DNA from 3 places in the Gardnerella sp. KA00255 genome. Region 1 is predicted to be linked to each of the others. Evidence: riboswitches for the same ligand, from Rfam matches in the RefSeq annotation. Region 1 holds a riboswitch; each other region holds the start of a gene.

Region 1 (7,462 bases):
GTGGATTTTGCAAGTTTTCAGCTTTATACATGATTCCACCAACAGGAATCCTATAAAAACTGTTACGAATATAAGGGCCAGTGCTAGTTACCACTCCTCTTATTCCGAGCAACTGTTCAGGAGTTACCATAAACATTTGAGCAACTTTGTCTTCTAAAGACATAGACCTAAGCATTTTATCAACTTCACTATCTGAAATCTTAAAATTAAAGTGATATTTATGCTTAATCTTGTGCGCTTTAGCTTGAGATTGAACGCTTTCTTTAGATAACGCGCCAAAACCAATATTCAAATCATGCCCGTAGAATTTATAAACGCCAAAAATTATTGCAGCGATAACAGCTATAGAAACAACTATTGCAATAAAACTCATCCAAGCTTTATGAACAATTTTTTCACGCGATAAATGATGAACACGCTTTGGATATGCGCAATTAGGTCGTCCATAAACACAGCGTTTAGAGGATTTTGACAACCTATCGCCACGAAAATTTCTGCGATTCACCATACGTATCTCCACAATTAATTAAAGTAAATGTCAATTTCACTAATTCTGAACTAGTTTTGAACTAATACTGAATTAATTTTGAACTAATGCTGAATTAATCTTGCGCATCAACTTTACAAACGTATCCTGTTCTACCAGAAAAAGTCTTATGCAAATAAGGCGAATTATAAACATTATTACGCTGATCATTCCAAGACCATTCAGATCCAATACGCCACAGCATAAGGTAGAACTCAGGAGAACCATCCTTATCATTACGACTTGGCTCACCCTCCATCCAATTAGTGTACGTTGTTTTTTCACCAGTTATCCAATGAGCAAAAACATCGCCATCTTGGCGCTGCGAAGTGTATCCACCGATCCAAACATACTTAAGGTCATTATCCACAGCGAGTTTAATAATCTTATCTTCTTCTTTCTTACTAGGAATAGTAACCAGATGAGCTCCTTCTCTCATGCAAGCATCATTAGCTTCAGTCCAAGTCACATCTCCCTTATAAACCTTATAAACTGCCTTCTGCACCTTCTCCTTCTTAACAGGAGCAAATTGCAAATCTTCACCAATTCCACCATTAGTATGATCATTAGAATCAGCAAGAAGAGCAGAAACAATACGATCAGAATAAGGGTCAGATGAAGAATCAGATTCATATTCGAGGCAATACAAATTGTCTTGGTTCATTTTAATTCGATTCAACACTTCGCTCATATCACTGATAGAATCCATACTCCAGAAGAATCCGTTTGTTTCGTCAGCAATACTTTGCAAAGTAGAAGAATCAGCGTCAGCAGTGCCAATCAAATAAATCGGTATATTCTTTTCTTTTGCCAATTGAACTACTTCATCCATAGTGTGAGTACTTGAGTTATCTTCACCATCAGTGAACGCTATAACGCAATTCGCTCCAGAACGCTGAGAAGCATTATTTACACCCGTGTACAAAGCATCATAAAGAGCAGTATTACCGTAAGGCGTCATATTATTAATGCCTGTAATAAGCCTATCTTTATCTTTAGTGTATGTAGCCATATACATAAGGTAACTATCGAAAGAAATCAGCTCTCCTCTATCTCCAACTTTATAATTAAGAGCGTTAACAAAATCTTTCATAGTCTTTTTCATAGTATCCATGGAATTGATCATAGAATACGATTTATCGAGCATTATCTCATAGCCAACGCCCTGCTTATCTTTAATTCGCTCAACATTGCGAATTCTTCTTTCAACTTCTGCACCGCCGGAAATTTTCTCTTTAATAGCAGCAGTAGGAGAATCAAGCTCTAAGGAATTTCCAGATTTATCTGTAACAGAGAAATACAACTTAACATCAGGATAATTACTAACGTCTGATCCAACTATCTTAACTTTATAAGCTTGTGCTCTTTTACTTGATAAAAGCTTAGAATGAAGCTCACCATAAGGCACTTGGAAGCGATTTACCCATGCATTATATCCCCAAATTCCACCTATAATGCCGATAGCCGCTAATATTGAAATGCAGATTGTAGCGATTTTCCAACCAGCAATACCTGCTTTGGTTGCGGCACCAGCAGCAGAAACTGCCGCTTGACGCATAGCCGGAGCGGAAGCTTGAGTATAGATGTTGCCCATTACGCGAGTCTGCGAAGCATCCTGCGGAGAATTCTGGAAACCATTTCGATAACCTTGATTAGTTGGTCCGTAATTATAGTTTCCATTCCTAGAATATGGTGCGCGATATTGCGGATTATTATTGGCATACGGGTTATTCGGGTTATTGGGATTGTTCGGATTATTTGGATTATTTGGATTGTTATGACCATAAGGGTTATTAGGGTTATACGAGCCGTTGGCATTATGCGGGTTATTTGTGTTGCCATTCAGACTATGCGAATTATTTGGATTATTCGCCGGATTATTAGCATAATTATTAGCCGGATTATGTCCTTGGTTATTAGCCGGGTTATGCGCTGGATTATGCCCATTATTATTCACAAAATTAGCATTATGATTATTGCCGCCATTTGCTGAAGTATTTGCAGAACTATTTGCCGGACTATTTGCAGAAGCGTTTACAGTATTTGAAGAAGCATTTCCCGAATTATTCACAGAATTATCTCTATAAAATGCATCAGATGCGACATTAGGCGCGCCTTGAGAAGAGATACTAGAATTGCCACCATGCTGGAACGCGAACGGCCTACTAAACTGAGCAGATTGATTTGATCTATTAAACTTCGGCTGATTCTTTAACGACTTCTGTTGATCAATGATATACGCTGGACGCTCACGCGAATCATCTTTATCTTTAGAATTCTCCTTAGAAAGCCTACATCCACAGTTTTCGCAAAACTTCGCTTCATCATCATTTTCATAGTCGCATTTTGAGCACTTCATTGCTTTCTCCCTGCATCGCAAATAATATACTCTTAAAAAAAATAAAACTATTACATAATTATATACATTGCGCATAATCATGTGCTATTGAAAACTTATTTTTAAGCTAAAACTAAAGCATTTTGGCAAAATCTAAACATATATAAATAAAACGTCACGCATAATAGATATAGTCAAATCGATAAAGATATAGGAATGATATCATCGATAAAGATATCAAAATGACGATTTCAGTGGTTCGGGGTGCGCATATGCGCTGAGATCACACCCGTTGAACCTGATCTAGCCAGCACTAGCGAAGGGAATATCATGACAGAATTTAATGAAAATATGCAAAACTCCGAAAATATTAATAAAAATAAATCTTCAGAAACATTCTTCGACACTTCGTTTTCAGAAAAAGCTCGCCGACGCATGTTCTTACGCGACGTACGCGAATGTATAGAAAGAGTTCGCGCAACACAACCTTTAACACATTGCATAACAAATAGCATTGTGCAAGATATAACTTCTAACGCACTACTTGCAGCAGGAGCTTCACCAATTATGGTATGCGATCCTGTAGAAGCATACAATGTTGCAAAAATCGCATCCGGAGTGCTCGTAAACGTTGGAACATTCCAAAAAGATTCACGTTCTAACGCCATATACAGCGCTGTTAAAGGTTGTAAAGAATCAGGAACACCATGGGTTTTAGACCCAGTTGGAGTAGGCGTAAAAGCATTAGAAACTCGCAATAATTTTGTAAAAGATATTGTTACACACAATCCAACTGTTATACGAGCAAACGCTTCAGAAATCCTAGCTCTTTCAGGTCAAAAAAGTGACATGAAAGGCGTTGACGCGCACGATCCAGTTAACGATGCCATAGAAGCCGCTCACGAATTAGCTAAAAAATATGGCTCAATCATTTCTATTTCTGGAGAAAAAGATGCAGTTTATGGCCATGGATGCTTAGCTCGCATTACAGGCGGTCATAAAGTTATGACTAAGGTTGTTGGAACAGGTTGTACTCTTGGAGCACTTGTTGCGGCATACGTTGGGGCAAATCCGGAACGACCATTTGCAGCAACAGTAGCCGCACACGTACACGCTTCCGCAGCTGGAACATGGGCCGCACGTCAAACAATAGCTCCAGGAACATTCCGCTCACTTTGGATTGATGCTTTGTCTACTTTAAGCGTGAATGATATGTTTGAGCTTACCAACATAGAGTTCAGCATTGAGCCAACTGATTGGACTTTATACTTAGTTACAGATCCGCGCATGGGAGAACGCTCTGAAGAAGATGTTGCTGTTAGCAGCATAGAAGGCGGCGTAACTGTAGTACAATTGCGCGATAAATATTCAGATGATGAAACTATCGCCAAGAAAGCTACAAGTCTTAGAAACGCTTTAATAAAAGCTTCACACGCGGATGTACCTATTTTTATCGACGATCATATTGAAGTTGCATCTAAGCTCGGATTTAACTTGCACATTGGCCAAAAAGATACACCATTCGTTGAAGCACGCAAACGTATGCCTGCAGAATGGATGATTGGATTATCTTGCGCTAGACCTGATTTAATGGAAAAAGCTTATAAAGAGTGCAAAGAAAACGATGTACCTCTTCCAGATGTGATTGGAATTGGAGCAGCTTTTGCCACAAATACTAAAGCACACGATGTGCCACCACTTGGAATAGATGGAGTTAATGAAGTCGCTAAAGTAGCTCATAAAATGGGTGTAAAAACTCTTGCTATAGGCGGCATTCACGAAAGCACAGTATTCCCTATACGAGATCTTGAAATCGACGGCGTGTGCACTGTATCTGGGCTTATGTGCGCTGAAAATCCTAAAGAAACAGCAAAACTATTTAAAAGCGTAATAACGAAATAAGCCTTAACGAAATAAGCCTTATAAGGCTTATTTCGTTAGATAATCTAAAAATAAAACTTATAGAAAATCTAAAAATAAGCCTTATAAGGAGAATTTAAAGCGTTTCAATGAATTATCCAATGCATTATAACGAGCTAAAACGCCAATAAGCGGTGTGCCAATACCGGTTATGAGTTTGATTGCTTCAGTTGCCATCATTGCGCCAACAATAGCTGCAGTCGCACCCAACACAGCCGATTTTGGCACTTTTTCTTTAGGCGGAGGGCAAGCATACAAATCACGCAAACCAGGACCTTTTCCTGGCACGAAAACGCTTACTTGACCTTCATAATAAAGCACCGAGCCGTAAACTTCCGGCGTACCAGCGCTCCAAGCAGCATCCGCAATCAAAAAGCGAGTAGCGAAATTATCACAACCATCAATTATCAAGTCGTGACTTTCTACAAGCTGTTTTGCGTTATCTTCATTAAATCTATCTACAAGATTGATTTTTAAACCTGGAGATAACGCCTGCAAGCGTTTAGCTGCAAGTTGCGCTTTAGATTTGCCGCACTGATCGACTGTGTATAAAGTCTGCCTTTGCAAATTAGAAAGCTCAACAACGTCGTCGTCACAAATCGTGATTTCGCCAACTCCTGCCGCAGCAAGCGAAAGCAAGCATGGCGAACCAAGTCCACCTGCTCCAACCATGCAGATTTTTGCATCGCGAAGTAACTGCTGATGTTCACGCGTAAAGCCCGGCAGGAGCAAGTGGCGACAAGTGCGCTCCGCCTCAAGCTCCTGCAGGTTGTCGTAAATTTTATTAATCGTCATGCTGAAAAATATGCCGAAAAATTACAGTACAAAATTTACAGTACAGAATCAGCCCAAGCGCGACCTTCAACAGGCGAAGAAGCGAGCGCATGTTCACGCTTAGGAATACGGCCAGCATCGTGAGCAAGCTTTCCAGCAGTAACAGCAGCAGCCATTGCGCGACCCATTTTCACTGGATCTGGGCAGCGAGTTACAGCGCTTGCAAGAAGCACGCCCGAGCATCCGATTTCGAAAGCTTTAACAACATCGGAAGCAGTGCCAACGCCAGCATCCAAAATCACAGGAACTCCAGCTTCCTTGCATTCTTGAACAATCAGCTCAATGTTTCGAGGATTCAAAATGCCAAGGCCAGTACCGATTGGAGCACCACCAGGCATAACAGCTTTCACGCCAAGCGACACAAGGCGACGAGCCACAATCGGGTCGTCGTTCGTGTAGCAAAGAACGCTAAATCCTTCTTCAATAAGCTTTTCAGCAGCAAGCAAAACTTCGCGAGTATCCGGAAGCAAAGTATCGTCGTCTGCAATCACTTCGAGCTTAATCCAATCAGTTCCAAGCGATTCACGAGCCATTTTTGCCGTAAGAACAGCATCATGCGCAGTTTTGCAACCAGCAGTATTTGGCAAAACGTTAATATTATGACGCTGCAACATACCGTAAATATCAACGCCAGTTTTTGCGTGACGACGCAAAGCAACCGTTGCTACTTCCGCGCCTGAAGCCACAAGTGACTTTTCCATAATGTCAATGCTCGTCATGCCACCAGTGCCAAGCAAAAGCCTTGAATGCAAAGTCTTACCGCAAAGCTGCCAAGTATCGACATTTTCTTCATTATTTTCTGTATTATTTTCTGACATTTTAAGCCTTTAAGCCTTTTATATAAATTTTTTGAAACTATACTCAAATTATTTGGAATCAGGCGCCTATTTGGAATCCAACTTCCTATTTGCAATCAGTCCTTATTTAGGATCAGCCTACTATTTAGGATCAGCCTACTATTTAGGATTAGCCGCCCTGAACCGCGCTGAGAATTTCGATTTTATCCCCATCGCAGATGATGGTTGATTTCCATTGAGCGCGCGAAAGTACATCGTCGCCAATGGCAACAGCTATACCAGGACCTGCATCTGGGCCATAAAGATGCGCGACAAGATCTGCCACAGTCGACCCATCTTGAACTTGAGTAGTTTCACCATTGACGACGATTTGCATAGTTCAACCTTTATTAACGTCTATTAAAACTTGCGTCACTAGAAGCGAGTGTCACTAGAAACGAGCAGGATTGCAGCTCTCCAAGAAGCCCTTTTCCTTCTCAGTCAACTCTTGCTCAAGCACAAGCTTTGTAGTCAAGGAAGAGCCCAAAGCTGTGAGCAAAATGCCGTGACGGAAGTAACCGGTGGAAATCGTGGTATGCGTCTTAGGATCAATACCAATGAATGGCAAATCATCTGGAGTTCCAGGACGACCACCGGCAGTAACCTCAGTAATCGAGCATTCCTGAATTCCAGGAAGCACGCTTGCGGCATCGCGAAGCAAATCAAGCACGCCGCCAACCTTTGGAATATCGCGGTCGTCTTCACGAGAAGTAGCACCGAGCACAAGCTCACCTGTTTCCTTAGCGCGAGGAACCAAATAAACTGGGCGGTCATGCACAAATCCACGAACCACAGAGCTCAAAATTGGGCGCAAAGGCTCTGGAATAGTCATACGAATCATATCGCCCCACACAGCGCGAAGCTTAAGCTGAGGAAGCATATCCTTAGCACCCAAGCCAGATGCCAAAACTGTGTCTGGACCCAAATCGTCTGGAGTGCTTGCGCGACGCTCAATAACAACACCACGCTTTTCAAGTGCATCAATCATTGCTGCAGTAAACTGACGAG
Region 2 (7,462 bases), 290 kb from region 1:
TGCTAATCTGACTCTGATATCAGTTTTGCCTTCTTCATATGGAGAGCCATTCATAGTTACAAGTACGTTAATTTTATTCTTCGCTAATTGTGCTACAGGACCGCCGTCTTGCCAAATATCTTCACAAATAGCAAAACCTATACGCATATCATTAATTTGTAGGATTTCGCATTCATTTCCAGAAGAAAAGATTCTGAACTCGTCAAAAACTCCATAATTTGGTAAGAAGTGTTTATCGTAGTGAAGAATAACTTTCCCGTCGTGTAATACAACTAGACGATTTCGTGGCTTACCTGAGGATTCATCTAAACCAACAGTTCCAACTACTACGTATAAATCGGACAATTCTTCTTCGCATAAACGCTTTGCAAGAGAAGATATAGCATTATTAGCAGCTTTACGAAAAGTATTCCTTAATGCAAGATCCTCAATAGGATATCCGGTTAAAGTCATTTCAGGAAATATGACTATGCTCGCGTTATTTTTCTTAGAATTTTTGCAGTATTGCAAAATCTTTTCACTGTTTGATTCTATATTCCCTACGCAAGTATCAATCTGCGCTAATGCTAAACGAATTACACTCATGCTTATAAGTGTAATCGAAAAATAAAAATCACTAATAATATTGCAAAATTTATACACTTAATATTTTTTAGTTATCCTTTATTTACAACGTTTTCTAACTGGTCATAAGTAATACAAATATTAAAACAGTAGCGTTAAATGATTTTCTCTCATATATTGAGATTTTGTTACTCGCGAAGGGGAAAAATTGCAGAGAAACAAGAGATAAGAAAAAACTTAAGAAGTGAAGACGGGAACAGAAGACAAAAGAATAAAAGAACAAATTAAAAAGCAAAATTAAAAAAGATTAAAAAATTAAAAAGCAAAATAATTTAAAACAACAAAAAAAATAAAAAATAAAAGCAATAACTAAGATTTAGATATAAGGAGAAACGCATGAATAGTAAGAAAATTATTGCAGCAGTCATCACTTTAACTTCACTCGTCGGATTGACTTTAGGCGGATGCGGTTCACGTAAAAATGCTCAGGAAGATAATAAAACTATTATAATTGCCGCTTCTCCTACTCCTCATTCTGAAATCTTAAATAAAGCTGTAAAGCCAATTTTGCAAAAAGAGGGTTATAAGTTAGTAGTAAAGGAATTTACTGACTACGTGCAGCCAAACACAGCTACTGAAGAAGGCGAAGTAGACGCAAACTATTATCAGCATCTGCCTTATCTTGATAATTTCAATAAGGAAAAAGGCACTCACCTTGTTTCAGTAGGTGGAATTCATTTTGAGCCATTTGGATTGTATCCAGGAAAAACCAAGACAATTAAAGCATTAGCAAATGGCGCAACAGTTGCAGTTCCAAATGATCCTACTAATGAGGCTCGCGCATTGCTTCTTTTGCAAGACGCTGGATTGATTAAGTTGAAGAATCCAAATGATATTAACGCTACTACAAAAGACATTACTGAAAATCCTAAGAATTTGAAGTTTAAAGAGCTTGAAGCAGCAACAGTTCCTACTGCTATTAAGGACGTAGACCTTGCTGCTATGAACGGCAACTACGCTATTCAGGCTGGTTTCAATCCAATTAAAGACCCGCTTGCTTCAGAAAAAGTTGGAGGCGTTGCAGCTAAAACTTACGAAAACATTATTGTTGTAAAGAAGGGTTCTGAAAAGTTTAAAAAAATCAAGGCCTTGCTTAAAGCTTTGAAGACAAGCGAAGTGCGCGATTATATTACTAAAACTTATAAGGGTGCCGTACTTCCTGTTTTCTAAAAAATACTCACAATGTAGCCATATAATGCCGCAATGTGTATTATCCATGTACGCTTGCGGCATTATTTTTATAAGAGTGTAATATACGTAATGCGCGCGCTAGTCATAGTGTTAACTAATAAATAAATATAGTTAAATAAATACAGTTAAATAAATACGATGCTGGATAATAACTTGTGCGTAACGTAATATGAAACGCTGGTATATTTCACGCCGAGAACAATAATCTGTTAAGGAAAAGCATGATTCAGATTGAACATCTTCACAAAAGCTACGGCAAAGGTAGCGAAACGAATGAAGCATTACATGATATTAATCTCACTATTGAATCGGGAGAAGTATTCGGAATTCTTGGTTCCTCTGGTGCTGGAAAGTCTTCGCTAGTTCGTTGCATGAATCTGCTTGAGCGACCAACCTCTGGAAAAATCATCATTGACGGGAATGATATTACAGAAGTAAAAGATAAAGAACTTGCAAAAGTTCGCACAAATATTGGCATGATTTTCCAGAATTTTAGCCTTTTCCAGCAGCGCACAGTATTAAGAAACGTAACGTTCCCATTAGAGTTGAACCACACTCCAAAAACGAAACGAGAAGAACGCGCAAACTATTTGCTTGACTTAGTAGGCTTAAAAGATTTTGCAAATCGCTACCCTAGCCAACTTTCAGGCGGACAGCAGCAGCGCGTGGCAATTGCGCGAGCGCTAGCTAATAATCCTTCAATAATGCTTTGTGACGAAGCAACAAGCGCGCTTGATTCAACAACTACTGCACAGATTCTAAACTTATTGAGCAAAATTAACCGTGAGCTTAACGTAACGCTTGTTATTATTACGCATTCGTTAGCTGTAGCTCGTAATATTTGCGATCGAGTTGCAATGATTGATGGCGGGCGCATTGTGGAACTGGGTGACACGGATACGCTTTTTGCAAATCCACAAAGCGATATTTTGCGCACGCTTATTGCGGATGAAAAGCAGGAAAATCATCGAGCAAAACCTACAAACAAGTCTGCAAACGCGTCAACAAATGAGGCAACAAACACACCTAAAAACGCGCTTAACAATGAGGTGAAATAACAATGTTAGAAGCTGCTACACAATTTATTAATGACTACGGCGACTTACTTATTGAAGGCGTGCAAGACACACTTGTAATGACATCAGTTGCAACACTTTTTGCGTATATTATTGGTCTTCCTATTGGCGTACTTCTAATTACGTCAAACAAAAAAGGTATTTGTCCTAACGCGCCAATTAACACAGTTCTCGGCTGGATTGTTAATATCGTACGTTCAGTGCCTTTTATTATTTTGCTAGTTGCAATAATTCCTTTCACTCGTCTTATAGTTGGAACATCTCTTGGAGTTCCTGGAGCTATTGTTCCTCTGGTAATTACAGCTGCACCATTCGTTGCTAGAGTTGTTGAACAATCTTTAGCTGAAGTTGACGGAAGCTTAATTGAAGCAGCACAAAGCTTTGGCGCAAGCAAATTACAAATTGTTTGCAAAGTATTATTATGGGAATCTTTACCTTCGCTAATTCGCGGAGCTGCACTTACATTTATTACGCTTTTTGGATTCTCTGCAATGGCTGGAACAGTTGGCGCAGGCGGACTAGGAGATATTGCAATACGATACGGATACCAGCGTTATCAATACGATGTGATGACAGTAGCTGTTATTCTTTGCATCATTCTCGTACAAATTGTGCAAAGCTTGGGAGATTTTATTTCTCGTTCAATTAATCATCACGAACGCTGAAAAATACAAATATATTAAAACTAATAAAACTGTCTGCGCGAAATAATCGTTCAGACAGTTTTATTTTAATTGCAATCTTTTATCGCAACATACCTTTTGCTTATTAAATGCACGTACTCGTGTAAAATATAGAAGTCACAACATTTTTGCAGGGGTGCTTTCTCAAGAAGATTGCTGAGATAAGTTTTTATAAAACTTAACCCTTCGAACCTGTTAGTTAATACAACGTAGGGAGCAACGACTTAGGTATGACTTCGAATTATCCATACGCGTCTATGCGTAATCAATTTAACCTCAGCGCCTGCTTTATTGCAGATGCAAAAACTTGTAATCGTCCTATCACTGATGTAGTTGATGACGCTTTACGCGCTGGAGCAACATTCATACGTCTTCATGCTAATAATGATAATGCCCAGGAACTCACAACTGTTGCTCGTGATATCGCGCAAATAATCGAAGATAATAACAAATGCGACTCGGTCACTTTTGTTATTGATGAACGCGTGGACGTAGCATGGCAAGCAAGAAATCAAGGCATTAAAGTTGATGGTATTCATCTTTCACAAGGAGATATGGAACCTAGAGAAGCTCGTGCTTTGTTAGGCGAAGATGCCGTTATAGGTTTGTCATTAGAAACAGAAAGCCTTGTAAAAGTTATTAACGAACTTCCAGATGGATGCATTGATTATATTTGCGTAACAGCAATGCATAATCCAGAAGAAGGATGCGAAAACTCTACTGCATCTTACGAGTTGGAAGCAAATCATACAACGCTTGATGAAGAAAAAATCAATACTATTTGTAAAGCAAGTGATTTCCCTGTTCTTGTTGGCGGAAGAATTCAACTTGATGATGTAGATATGATTGCACGCACTAATGCTGCTGGATGGTTCGTAGCTGAAGCATTGTATTCTTCGCAAACACCAGAATCAACTATGAGCGAATTTATTGAGCGCTGGAAAGCTGTTCGAGGAGAAGAAAAGCACGGTTATGCCAAGCGTGTAATCGTTCCAGAAAATGCTGAGAACTCTGAAAAGCCTCAAGAAAAGAAGCCAACATTTATTAATGCTAAAGAAGCAAAAGACGCTGCAAAATTAGCAAAACAGCAAAGAGTTGATATAGCTGCTCGTGGATGCACTCAACGAGACAAAGCTCATATTCGTAAGACTACGCCAGTTCATTTTGAATATAAGTATGGTTCTTACGATTTGGAAGTTCCTTATACAGAAATTAAGCTTTCTGATACTCCAGGCGTTGGTCCTAACCCACCATTTAAGGATTACAACACAGAAGGACCTAAGTGCGATCCGAAGGAAGGCTTGGCTCCTCTTCGCCTTGATTGGATTTTGGATCGTGGAGACGTAGAAGAATACGAAGGTCGTAGACGTAATCTTCAGGATGATGGAAAACGTGCTATTAAGCGTGGTAAAGCTTCAAAAGAATGGCGTGGACGCATGCATAAGCCAATGAAGGCTGTGGATCATCCTATTACTCAAATGTGGTACGCGCGTCATGGAATTATCACTCCAGAAATGCAATATGTTGCTACTCGTGAAAACTGCGATGTAGAACTTGTTCGCTCTGAACTTGCTGCTGGACGTGCAGTAATTCCTTGCAATATCAACCACCCTGAAGCAGAACCTATGATTATTGGTTCTCGCTTCTTAACTAAGCTCAACGCGAACATGGGTAATTCTGCTGTCACATCTTCTATTGACGAAGAAGTAGAAAAGCTTACCTGGGCTACTAAGTGGGGCGCGGATACCGTTATGGATCTTTCCACCGGTAACGATATTCACACGACTCGCGAATGGATTTTGCGTAACTCCCCTGTTCCAATTGGCACTGTGCCAATGTATCAAGCTTTGGAAAAGGTTGAGGATGACGCTTCTAAGCTCAGCTGGGAATTGTTCCGCGACACTGTTATTGAGCAGTGCGAGCAGGGCGTTGATTACATGACTATTCACGCAGGTGTACTTCTTCGTTACGTGCCTCTTACTGCAAATCGCGTAACTGGTATTGTTTCTCGAGGCGGTTCCATTATGGCTGAATGGTGCTTGCAACACCATCAGGAAAGCTTCTTATACACTCACTTCGAAGAATTATGCGAGATTTTCGCCAAGTACGATGTTGCGTTCTCTTTGGGTGACGGCTTGCGTCCAGGAAGCTTGGCTGATGCTAACGATGCAGCTCAGCTTTCAGAATTGATGACTCTTGGAGAGCTAACCAAGATTGCATGGCAGCATGATGTTCAGGTGATGATTGAAGGCCCAGGACACGTACCATTCGACACTGTCCGTATGAATATCGAGATGGAGAAAGCAATTTGCCAAAATGCTCCATTCTATACTCTTGGACCTTTGACAACCGATACAGCTCCAGGATACGATCACATTACTTCAGCAATAGGCGGCGTGGAAATCGCACGTTACGGAACAGCTATGCTTTGCTATGTGACTCCTAAGGAGCACTTAGGCTTACCAAATAAAGATGACGTTAAGCAAGGCGTAATTGCATATAAGATTGCCTGTCATGCGGCTGATCTTGCAAAGCATCATCCGCATGCTATGGATCGCGATAACGCAATCAGTAAGGCTCGTTTTGAGTTCCGCTGGTTGGATCAGTTTAATTTAAGTTACGATCCTGATACCGCTATCGCTTTCCATGATGAAACGCTTCCGGCAGAGCCAGCAAAAATGGCTCACTTCTGTTCCATGTGCGGACCAAAATTCTGCTCTATGGCTATTTCGCAGAATATTCGTAAGCGTTTCGGAGGAGCAGCTCAGCAAGAGCAGCTCGTCGAAGAAGCCCGTAGCCAAGCAATTGCAGACGGCATGAAAGAAATGAGTAAGAAGTTTCAGGAAGCTGGATCTTCACTGTATCAAAGCATCTGATATTTAAAAATGTTAGTTAGGTATATTTGCGTTGAGAATATGCCTAACTAAAGTCTTTGATACTGAGAAGTAAAGTTACTGATATTTCAAAGCGAGTCTTTAGTATTAAATGCTAAAGACTCGCTTTTTATTAAATAATTTTAAAGTAAACGTTAAAAGTAAATGTCAAAAAATAAACGTTAAAAAAAGTAACCGTTAAAAGTAAACGTTAAAAGTAAACGTTAAATTAATCGCGTTCCATTTTTCTAAGTCTTGGCTCAGCACTATCTTTAGCGCCCGTAATCCTGTAAACATCAAAAACACCTTCAATCTTGCGAATAGCGGCAAGCAAAGTATTCAGATGCTGAGGATCTGCCATTTCAAAAGCAAATTGGCTTGTAGCAACTCTATCGTCTCCAGTAGCAATAGATCCGGAAATAATATTTACTCCGTGATCAGAAAGCACTTTAGTAACATCTGAAAGAAGATGCTGACGATCCAAAGCTTCAACCTGAACTTTAACCATGAACAAACCTTTATCGCTTGTCCATTGCACAGGAATTACACGCTCAGACTGAGTTTTTTGCAAACCAATCATATTCTGGCAATCAGTTCTATGAACAGAAACGCCTTGATTACGCGTAATGAAACCAACTATATTGTCTCCAGGAACAGGCATACAGCAACGCGCAAGCTTAACCCAAACGTCACCAACGCCTTTAACTGATACACCAAGAGCGCCATTAGTTTTACGCGCTCGCTCAGGTCTTCTTAAAGGCAAAGCTTCCTGCTCAACCTCTTCATCAACCTCATCTGCACCAGCATCTTTAACAAGTCTAGAAATAACATTCTGTGTTGAAACTTGACCTTCGCCAATAGCTGCATAAACAGATTCAACATTAGGTGCAATATTCAACTCATCTGCGACGCCAATTAAAGCCTGCGGAGTCATCAAAGTAGAGATAGGCAAGTTACGCTTACGCATAGCACGAGTTAGCTCATCCTTGCCCTCTTCAATGGCCTCAGAACGACG
Region 3 (7,462 bases), 360 kb from region 1:
AATTCAAAACTATGAAACTACTTAACGTACTTCTTGCAAGCCTTGAATGCACTGTAACCAGCGTACTGAGCAGTAGAACCAAGCTCTTCCTCAATCTCAAGCAAGCGGTTGTACTTAGCAATACGCTCGCCACGAGCAGGAGCACCAGTCTTGATTTGGCCGGTGTTCTTAGCAACAGCAAGATCAGAAATGGTGGTATCTGGGGTTTCACCAGAACGATGGGAAACCATGGAAGTGAAGCCATTCTTGGTTGCAAGCTCAATAGCGTCGAGGGTTTCGGTAACGGAACCAATCTGGTTCAACTTTACGAGCAAGGAGTTAGCTGCTCCAAGCTCAATACCCTTAGCCAAACGCTTTGGATTAGTGACGAGCAAATCATCGCCAACGAACTGCAAACGATCGCCAAGACGCTTGGTGATTTCTGCCCAATCATCCCATCCTTCTTCCTGGAATGGATCTTCGATGGAAACGATTGGATACTCGTTGATGAGCTTCTCGTAGTAATCAAGCATGTAAGCAGATTCGCGCTCTTCGCCATCGAAACGATACTTACCAGTTTCCTTGTTGTAGAACTCAGAAGAAGCAACGTCAAGAGAAATACCAATCTGCTTGCCTGGCTCATAACCTGCAGCTTCGATCGCATCCATGATGTACTTCAAGGAATCCTCATTGGACTTCATCTTTGGAGCGAAGCCGCCTTCGTCGCCAAGACCAGTAGCCAAGCCTTCCTTCTTCAAAACGTTCTTCAAGGTGTGATAAACCTCAACGCCGGCGCGCAAAGCGTCGCTGTAGGTTGCGAAGCCGTATGGAGAAATCATGTATTCCTGAATATCGGTTGCGAAGTCAGCGTGAGCGCCACCGTTCATGATGTTCATGTTTGGAACTGGAAGAATGTGTCCGTTAGTTCCGCCGATGTAACGATACAATGGAAGCTCTGCAGATTCAGCAGCTGCATAAAGAGCAGCAAGAGAAACGCCAAGAATAGCGTTTGCGCCAAGCTTGCCCTTGTTTGGAGTGCCATCGAGCTCAATCATAGTTTCATCAAGAGCGCGCTGGTCAGTGGCATCCATGCCAATAACCTTAGGTGCGATAACCTCATTGACGGCCTTGACTGCTTCCAAGGTACCCTTGCCTTGGTAACGGGACTTGTCGCCATCGCGACGTTCCCAAGCCTCAGCTTCACCAGTTGAAGCACCAGAAGGTACTAAACCAATGCCCTGAGCGCCATCTTCAGTTTCCAAATAAACTTGAACAGTAGGATTTCCACGGGAATCCAAAATTTCGCGTGCATATACGCTTTCAATAGCTGCCACAACTACTCCTTAATACTTATGGGTTGTGATGACTCTTTTAACATTAGTGCGTTTTATGGACGTTATAGATTCTTCCATTGTGTTTATGCCGTGAACGTTCACAATATCTTGATTTACTTCGAGTCAAATTAGCAGATCATCGATTTTTACACGAATATCGTTTATAAATATCGCTTTTAAATAATACTTGTCCATACCCTTAATAGATAATGACCTCAGACACGGGGTGCGCAACTACATCGTGCCAAACAACAATATGTACAGTGTTGCGCTGAGAATACACTCGTCGAACCTGATATAGCTAAAACTATCGAAGGGATTGTCGCATGACTTACAGTTCGCCTAATAAAGCGAAGAACATATTGAAGATTGCGTTTAAAGCGGTATCTTCGTGCAAAGTGTGGATTTCAACTATCCTCATTTTGGTTTTGTGGTTTTTCACAACTCTTTCTCCAATCGAAGACCGTTCTTTGCCATCCCCATATGAAGTAATACAAGCTTTTATTGATTTAAACAATGAAGGCATATTATTAAAATCCTTAGGAATAAGTATTTTACGAGTTCTTTTAGGACTTTTATTAGGAATTATTTTTGCTGTTCCAGCAGGAATACTTGCAGGAGGCAGTAAGCTTGGCAATATTGTTGTTGATAAACCAAGCCACATGTTGAGGTCAATTCCATTCCCGGCTTTAGCTCCAATATTAATAATTTTCCTCGGAATAGATGAAACGATGAAAATAGCGCTTATAGCCGTTGGTGTTTTTGGACCTATGTACGTTAATATTCGCGATGGAGTGCGTAATATTGATCCAAAACTTCTTGAATTAGCGCAGGTTTATCACGTTAAAAAATCTACTATTTTTATATCTATTTTGCTTCGCGGCACACTTCCAAGTTTTATGACAGGTTTGCGATTTGCAATATCTGTAGCATGGGTTGCATTAGTGACTTGCGAAACAGTTAATTCTTCTATTGGAATTGGATACATTCTTTCAAGAGCACAAGAATTCTTTAGACCAGATCAAATGATGGCATGCGTTATTATGTACGCAATTGCAGGTCTTGGATCTGAGCTTACTGCAAATATATTAGAGTATCTTCTTATACCTGAACGCAGATTAGATAGAAAATCACGCAAATAATCTAGTAATATCAACATTTTTCTAAAATTAACTACTTTTTAAAATGCATTAAATTGCTTTTTAAGAATTAGTCAATATTTAGAATCAACAACCAAATAATAACAACCAAACAAACAACAAACAATAACAACCAAACAAAAGGAGCTATATATCATGGCTAATTTAAAAATGCGATTTTCTAAAAAGAGCATTATTGCATTAATCTGCGCTGCTTGTGCAACTGTATCTCTTGCAGCTTGCGGAAGCTCACAAAAATCATCAACCGCTTCTTCAAAAGACGCTGGAACTATGAGAGTTGCTTATCTTTCTACAGCAAATTATTTAACTACTTTGAAAAATGAGAAATTCCTTCAAGACGAATTTGGCAAATCTAAAGTAGTTTACACTGGTCCTTACACTCCAGTTGACGGTCTTACTGCTGTGATGAGCGGAAATGCAGATGCTACAACCACTGGAACTGGACGCTTCATTGATTTGATTGCTGAAGGACAGCCATGGGTTGCTTTTGCACTCGAATATTACAATGGTGATTCCCAAGGAATCGTTGCATCCGCAAAAAGCGGCGTGAAAACACTAAAAGACTTGTATGGCAAGAAAGTTGCTATTATTCACAACGGTGACACTGGCGATTACATGCTTCACCGCGCATTCGATAAAAGCGGCTTAGATGTTTCTAAAGTTAACAAAGTTGAGATGAGCCCTAAGAACTTCCAGGCAGCATTTACTTCTGGACAAATCGACGCAATTTCCTCATTCGATCAGAATCTTGCTGCAGCAATGACAACTCCAGGCGCAAAGTTGCTTGTAAATGCTAAAAAGTACGGCAATATGAACGTCACCATTCACATTGTTTCTAAGAGCTTTGCTCAAAAGCATCCGGATCTTGTTAAGAAGATGTACAAGGCTCTTGTTCGCGAAGCAGAAAAGTCTCATAAAGAAAACAATGTTATTGGAAACGCTTACAAGCAGCTCGGAGCAAGCGAAACTATTATTAAGCAAATTGAAAAGTTTGACAATCCAACTATTCGTCCAATCGATGAAAAAGGTTTGGAAATGATGGAAACTCAGGCTAAAGAATACGTGAAATATGGTTTAATTAAGCAAGCTCCAAAGAATTTGAAAGATTCTGTAATGGATTGCTCGAAGTAAATTAATCCATATATCTATAAAACACATATCAGTAAAAACAAAAATTAAATATCAAAATAAATATATAACTGATTAATCAAAATTAGAACAAAGTTATATAACAAGTTTGTATAACAAAGTTATATATATTATATAAACATGATTTAGAGCAACGCAGTAGGAGTAAAATATGAACACTCAAATAGAAGAAAACTATGAGACTAAAAATAACTCTTACTGCGTTACTCTAGAACATATTGGCGTAACTTTTAAAAATAACGCTAAAATATTGCGAGATATAAATCTAAATATTAAAAAAGGTGAATTTGTATCTCTAATCGGACGCTCAGGATGTGGGAAAACCACTCTTCTTAAAGTTATTTCAGGATTAATCAAACCTGATTCTGGAACAATAAACGTCACGCAACATCAAGCAATAGGTTTCCAGGACGCAAGATTAATACCATGGCTAACAGTAAGTAAGAACGTAGTTTTCGGCATGCAAGGAAACAAATCAGAACTAAAATCTATTGCAGAAAAAGCTCTTAACGATATGCAACTTAATAATTGCGGTTCGAAATGGCCGTCAGAACTTTCAGGTGGTCAAGCACAACGAGTCTCATTAGCTAGAGCTTTAGTTCATAATCCTGAATTACTACTTTTAGACGAGCCTTTCGGAGCATTAGACGCTTTAACTCGTTTAGACATGCAAGATTTGCTTGATAATCTAAGGCAAAAACATGGCTGGACCACAATAATGGTCACGCACGATATTTCTGAAGCAGTAAGACTTTCTGACAGAATTCTTATGATCAAAGACGGAATCATTGAGAAAAACTGGAATATTGATCGAAGCCAACTTGATGCACAAAAGCGTCCAAATAATCACGTTGAAATAGAAGACGAACTGCGCATGGCATTGCAATAAATATTTTTAATACTTATATTGCAACAGATATTACAAATCAGATATTACAAATCACCACGCTAAATCTTCAAGTAATTGTTTAGACCACTTAAGAATATCTGATTCATTCATAGAACTAGATCCTAATGATGATTCAAATGGAGCAGGAATAATCAGCATATGCGTAAGTGGACGATACTGTACTGACTTATAAATCCTCTTTAATCTCATTAACAACGATTCTTTAGGATCCATACCTATAACTCTCACAGATTTACCTTGCGAAGCTATTTGTGTAATGCCTAATTTACTGGCAGCAAATCTCAATCTAGCAACATCACACAAAGCTTCGAAAGCTTTAGGCGGCTCACCATAACGATCAGATAATTCTTCTCGGATTTCTTGCAAATCTTCATCGCTACGAGCAGCAGACAACTTTCTATATGCTTCTAATCGCAACTTATCGCTATCAATATAAGAAGTAGGAATAGAAGCTTCTATCGGCAAATCAATAGAAGTTGATACTTCTTGAACATGTTCTGGTTCTTTATACTTTTCAACAGCTTCTGAAACCATGCGAACATAAAGATCAAAGCCAACTCCCTCAATATGTCCACTTTGAGCATCGCCTAATAAATTACCAGTTCCGCGTAGCTCCAAGTCCTTCATAGCAACATCAAAACCAGAACCTAAAGCCGTATGCTGTGCAATAGTTGTTAGCCTATCATGAGCTTGTTCAGTCATAGGCTTAGACGGATCATAAAGGAAGTAAGCATACGCTCGCTCACGCCCTCTACCAACTCGTCCACGTAATTGGTGAAGCTGACTCAAACCAAAACGATCAGCATGGTCAACTATAAGCGTATTTGCATTAGAAATATCAAGACCTGTTTCAATAATCGTAGTGCACACGAGCACGTCAATATCGCGATGCCAAAAATCGCGTATTACAGAATCAAGCTGCTTTTCGCCCATCTTTCCATGAGCAACACCCACTCTTACTTCAGGAACAAGATCATGAATTTTTGCAGCGACGCTAGCAATATCTTCTACACGATTATGCACGTAAAACGCTTGTCCTCCACGCAATAATTCGCGCTTAATACAAGCCGCAACCTGCTTTTCTTCATAAGCTCCAACATACGTTAAAACAGGAAGTCTATCTTCAGGAGGCGTAGCTAAAGTAGACATTTCGCGAATACCAGTTACTGCCATTTCTAAAGTTCGAGGAATTGGAGTAGCAGAAAGACTTAAAACATCTACATTCGTGCGCAAAGCTTTTAACGTTTCCTTATGTTCAACGCCAAAACGCTGCTCTTCATCAATAATAACTAAACCTAGATCTTTAAATTTAATACTAGGATTAAGCAATTTATGAGTACCTATTACAACATCTACACTACCGTCAGCAAGACCGTCAATAGTTTGTGAAATTTGACTAGCTGTTTGGAATCTACTCATAGCAGCAACTTTTACAGGGAATCCTTCGAATCTAGAAGTAAAAGTTTCATAATGCTGTTGAACTAAAAGTGTAGTAGGAACAAGAACAACTACTTGCTTAGAATCTTGAACAGCTTTGAAAGCCGCGCGCAAAGCGATTTCAGTTTTACCAAAACCGACATCGCCGCAAATCAAGCGATCCATAGGAATCGACTTTTCCATATCTGCTTTAACTTCATCAATAGTAGTTAACTGATCAGGAGTTTCTTGATAAGGAAAAGCATCCTCTAGCTCTTTTTGCCATGGAGTATCTTTGCTAAAAGCAAAACCTTTTGAAGAAGCACGCGCAGAATATAATTTAATCAAATTTTCTGCAATATCACGCACATGACTTTTAGCTTTAGCTTTAGTTTGAGCCCAATCGGATCCACCAAGCTTATTTAGCTTTGGTATTTCTGCACCAATATATTTACTAACTAAATCAAGCTGATCTGTTGGAATAAATAATTTATCTGCTGGAGCATTTCTCTTACTTGGAGCATATTCAATAACTAAATACTCTCTTGTTGCGCTAGAATCACCTGTTGAGATGCTTCTCTGCTTCATACCGATAAAACGACCTATGCCATGTTGCTCGTGAACAACAAAATCGCCAGGCTTTAATTCAACTAAATCTATTGATTTTCTTCTACGTTGAGGAGTTTTTAACTGACCAGAACGAGCACTATGACCTGTTAAATCGCGCTCAGTAAGAATAGCAATCTTAGCGCTTTTATCAATGAAACCATCCGATAAGCAAGAAGTCACTTTTTCAAAACTAGCTACACCAGTTTCGTGAATAGCTCTAGCTAAACGAGATAAAGTACCTGCAGCAGATGCAGTAATAATAACTTTGTATCCAGAATCAATTAATCCAGCTACACCACCAGAAATTTTGTTCTCATCGCCGCGAAATTCTTGTGCTGCTTCAACAGGCAAAACAATATTATTGCGTAAACTTCTATCAATGCTTGCACCAATACCAGAACCAATACCGTCGCCAATGCCAGCATCCATACCAAATGACGTAAGATTCCACACATCGTGATTTGAATACGACAACGAGTTAATAGAATCATCAAAATCAAGAAAACTTGCTTGATCAAAACTGATAGGAGCACCAGCACCATGACCGGATGCTGCAACATGCCAACTAGCAGCTAAAAACTCATTTGCAGTCTGAGCTAAATCTTCTGCAGCTCTTCTGCATTTTTCTCGATCAGATAGCATGATAATCGCATCATTAGGAAGCATATTAAATATTGGTTCCATATGCTTTACAAGAGCTGGCATTAAAGACTCCATACCCTCAACAGGTATAGAATTCGAAATGGATTCCAACATATCTTCAGCGTTAGGAATTGAACCTATAAGATTCTTAGCTCGAGATCGAACTTCGTCACTGAATAATAATTCGCTACAAGGAGTAGCCCACGCGCTTTTAATATTATCCCCATAAGTACGCTGATCAGAGGCATGGAATTCTTTAATAG

Evidence for each region. A riboswitch is a leader RNA that binds a small molecule or an ion and turns the genes downstream of it on or off. The one in region 1 is predicted to bind thiamine pyrophosphate.
Region 2: another riboswitch for thiamine pyrophosphate. It lies ahead of thiC (phosphomethylpyrimidine synthase ThiC); the one in region 1 lies ahead of thiM (hydroxyethylthiazole kinase).
Region 3: another riboswitch for thiamine pyrophosphate. It lies ahead of HXT51_RS01425 (ABC transporter permease); the one in region 1 lies ahead of thiM (hydroxyethylthiazole kinase).

What each region holds. Positions count from the first base shown of each region.
Region 1 is NZ_CP058374.1:2,903-10,364, reverse strand. Features, by position in the region: gene HXT51_RS00040 (glycoside hydrolase family 3 protein) at 1-508, opposite strand, end outside; gene HXT51_RS00035 (VWA domain-containing protein) at 603-2,885, opposite strand; TPP riboswitch at 3,115-3,207, shown strand; gene thiM (hydroxyethylthiazole kinase) at 3,216-4,766, shown strand; gene HXT51_RS00025 (HesA/MoeB/ThiF family protein) at 4,848-5,579, opposite strand; gene HXT51_RS00020 (thiazole synthase) at 5,615-6,436, opposite strand; gene thiS (sulfur carrier protein ThiS) at 6,585-6,791, opposite strand; gene thiO (glycine oxidase ThiO) at 6,846-7,462, opposite strand, start outside.
Region 2 is NZ_CP058374.1:289,864-297,325, forward strand. Features, by position in the region: gene HXT51_RS01170 (NAD+ synthase) at 1-585, opposite strand, end outside; gene HXT51_RS01175 (MetQ/NlpA family ABC transporter substrate-binding protein) at 961-1,794, shown strand; gene HXT51_RS01180 (methionine ABC transporter ATP-binding protein) at 2,037-2,873, shown strand; gene HXT51_RS01185 (methionine ABC transporter permease) at 2,876-3,556, shown strand; TPP riboswitch at 3,697-3,807, shown strand; gene thiC (phosphomethylpyrimidine synthase ThiC) at 3,805-6,450, shown strand; gene HXT51_RS01195 (RelA/SpoT family protein) at 6,677-7,462, opposite strand, start outside.
Region 3 is NZ_CP058374.1:361,311-368,772, forward strand. Features, by position in the region: gene eno (phosphopyruvate hydratase) at 18-1,313, opposite strand; TPP riboswitch at 1,526-1,650, shown strand; gene HXT51_RS01425 (ABC transporter permease) at 1,640-2,455, shown strand; gene HXT51_RS01430 (ABC transporter substrate-binding protein) at 2,609-3,604, shown strand; gene HXT51_RS01435 (ABC transporter ATP-binding protein) at 3,774-4,511, shown strand; gene mfd (transcription-repair coupling factor) at 4,563-7,462, opposite strand, start outside.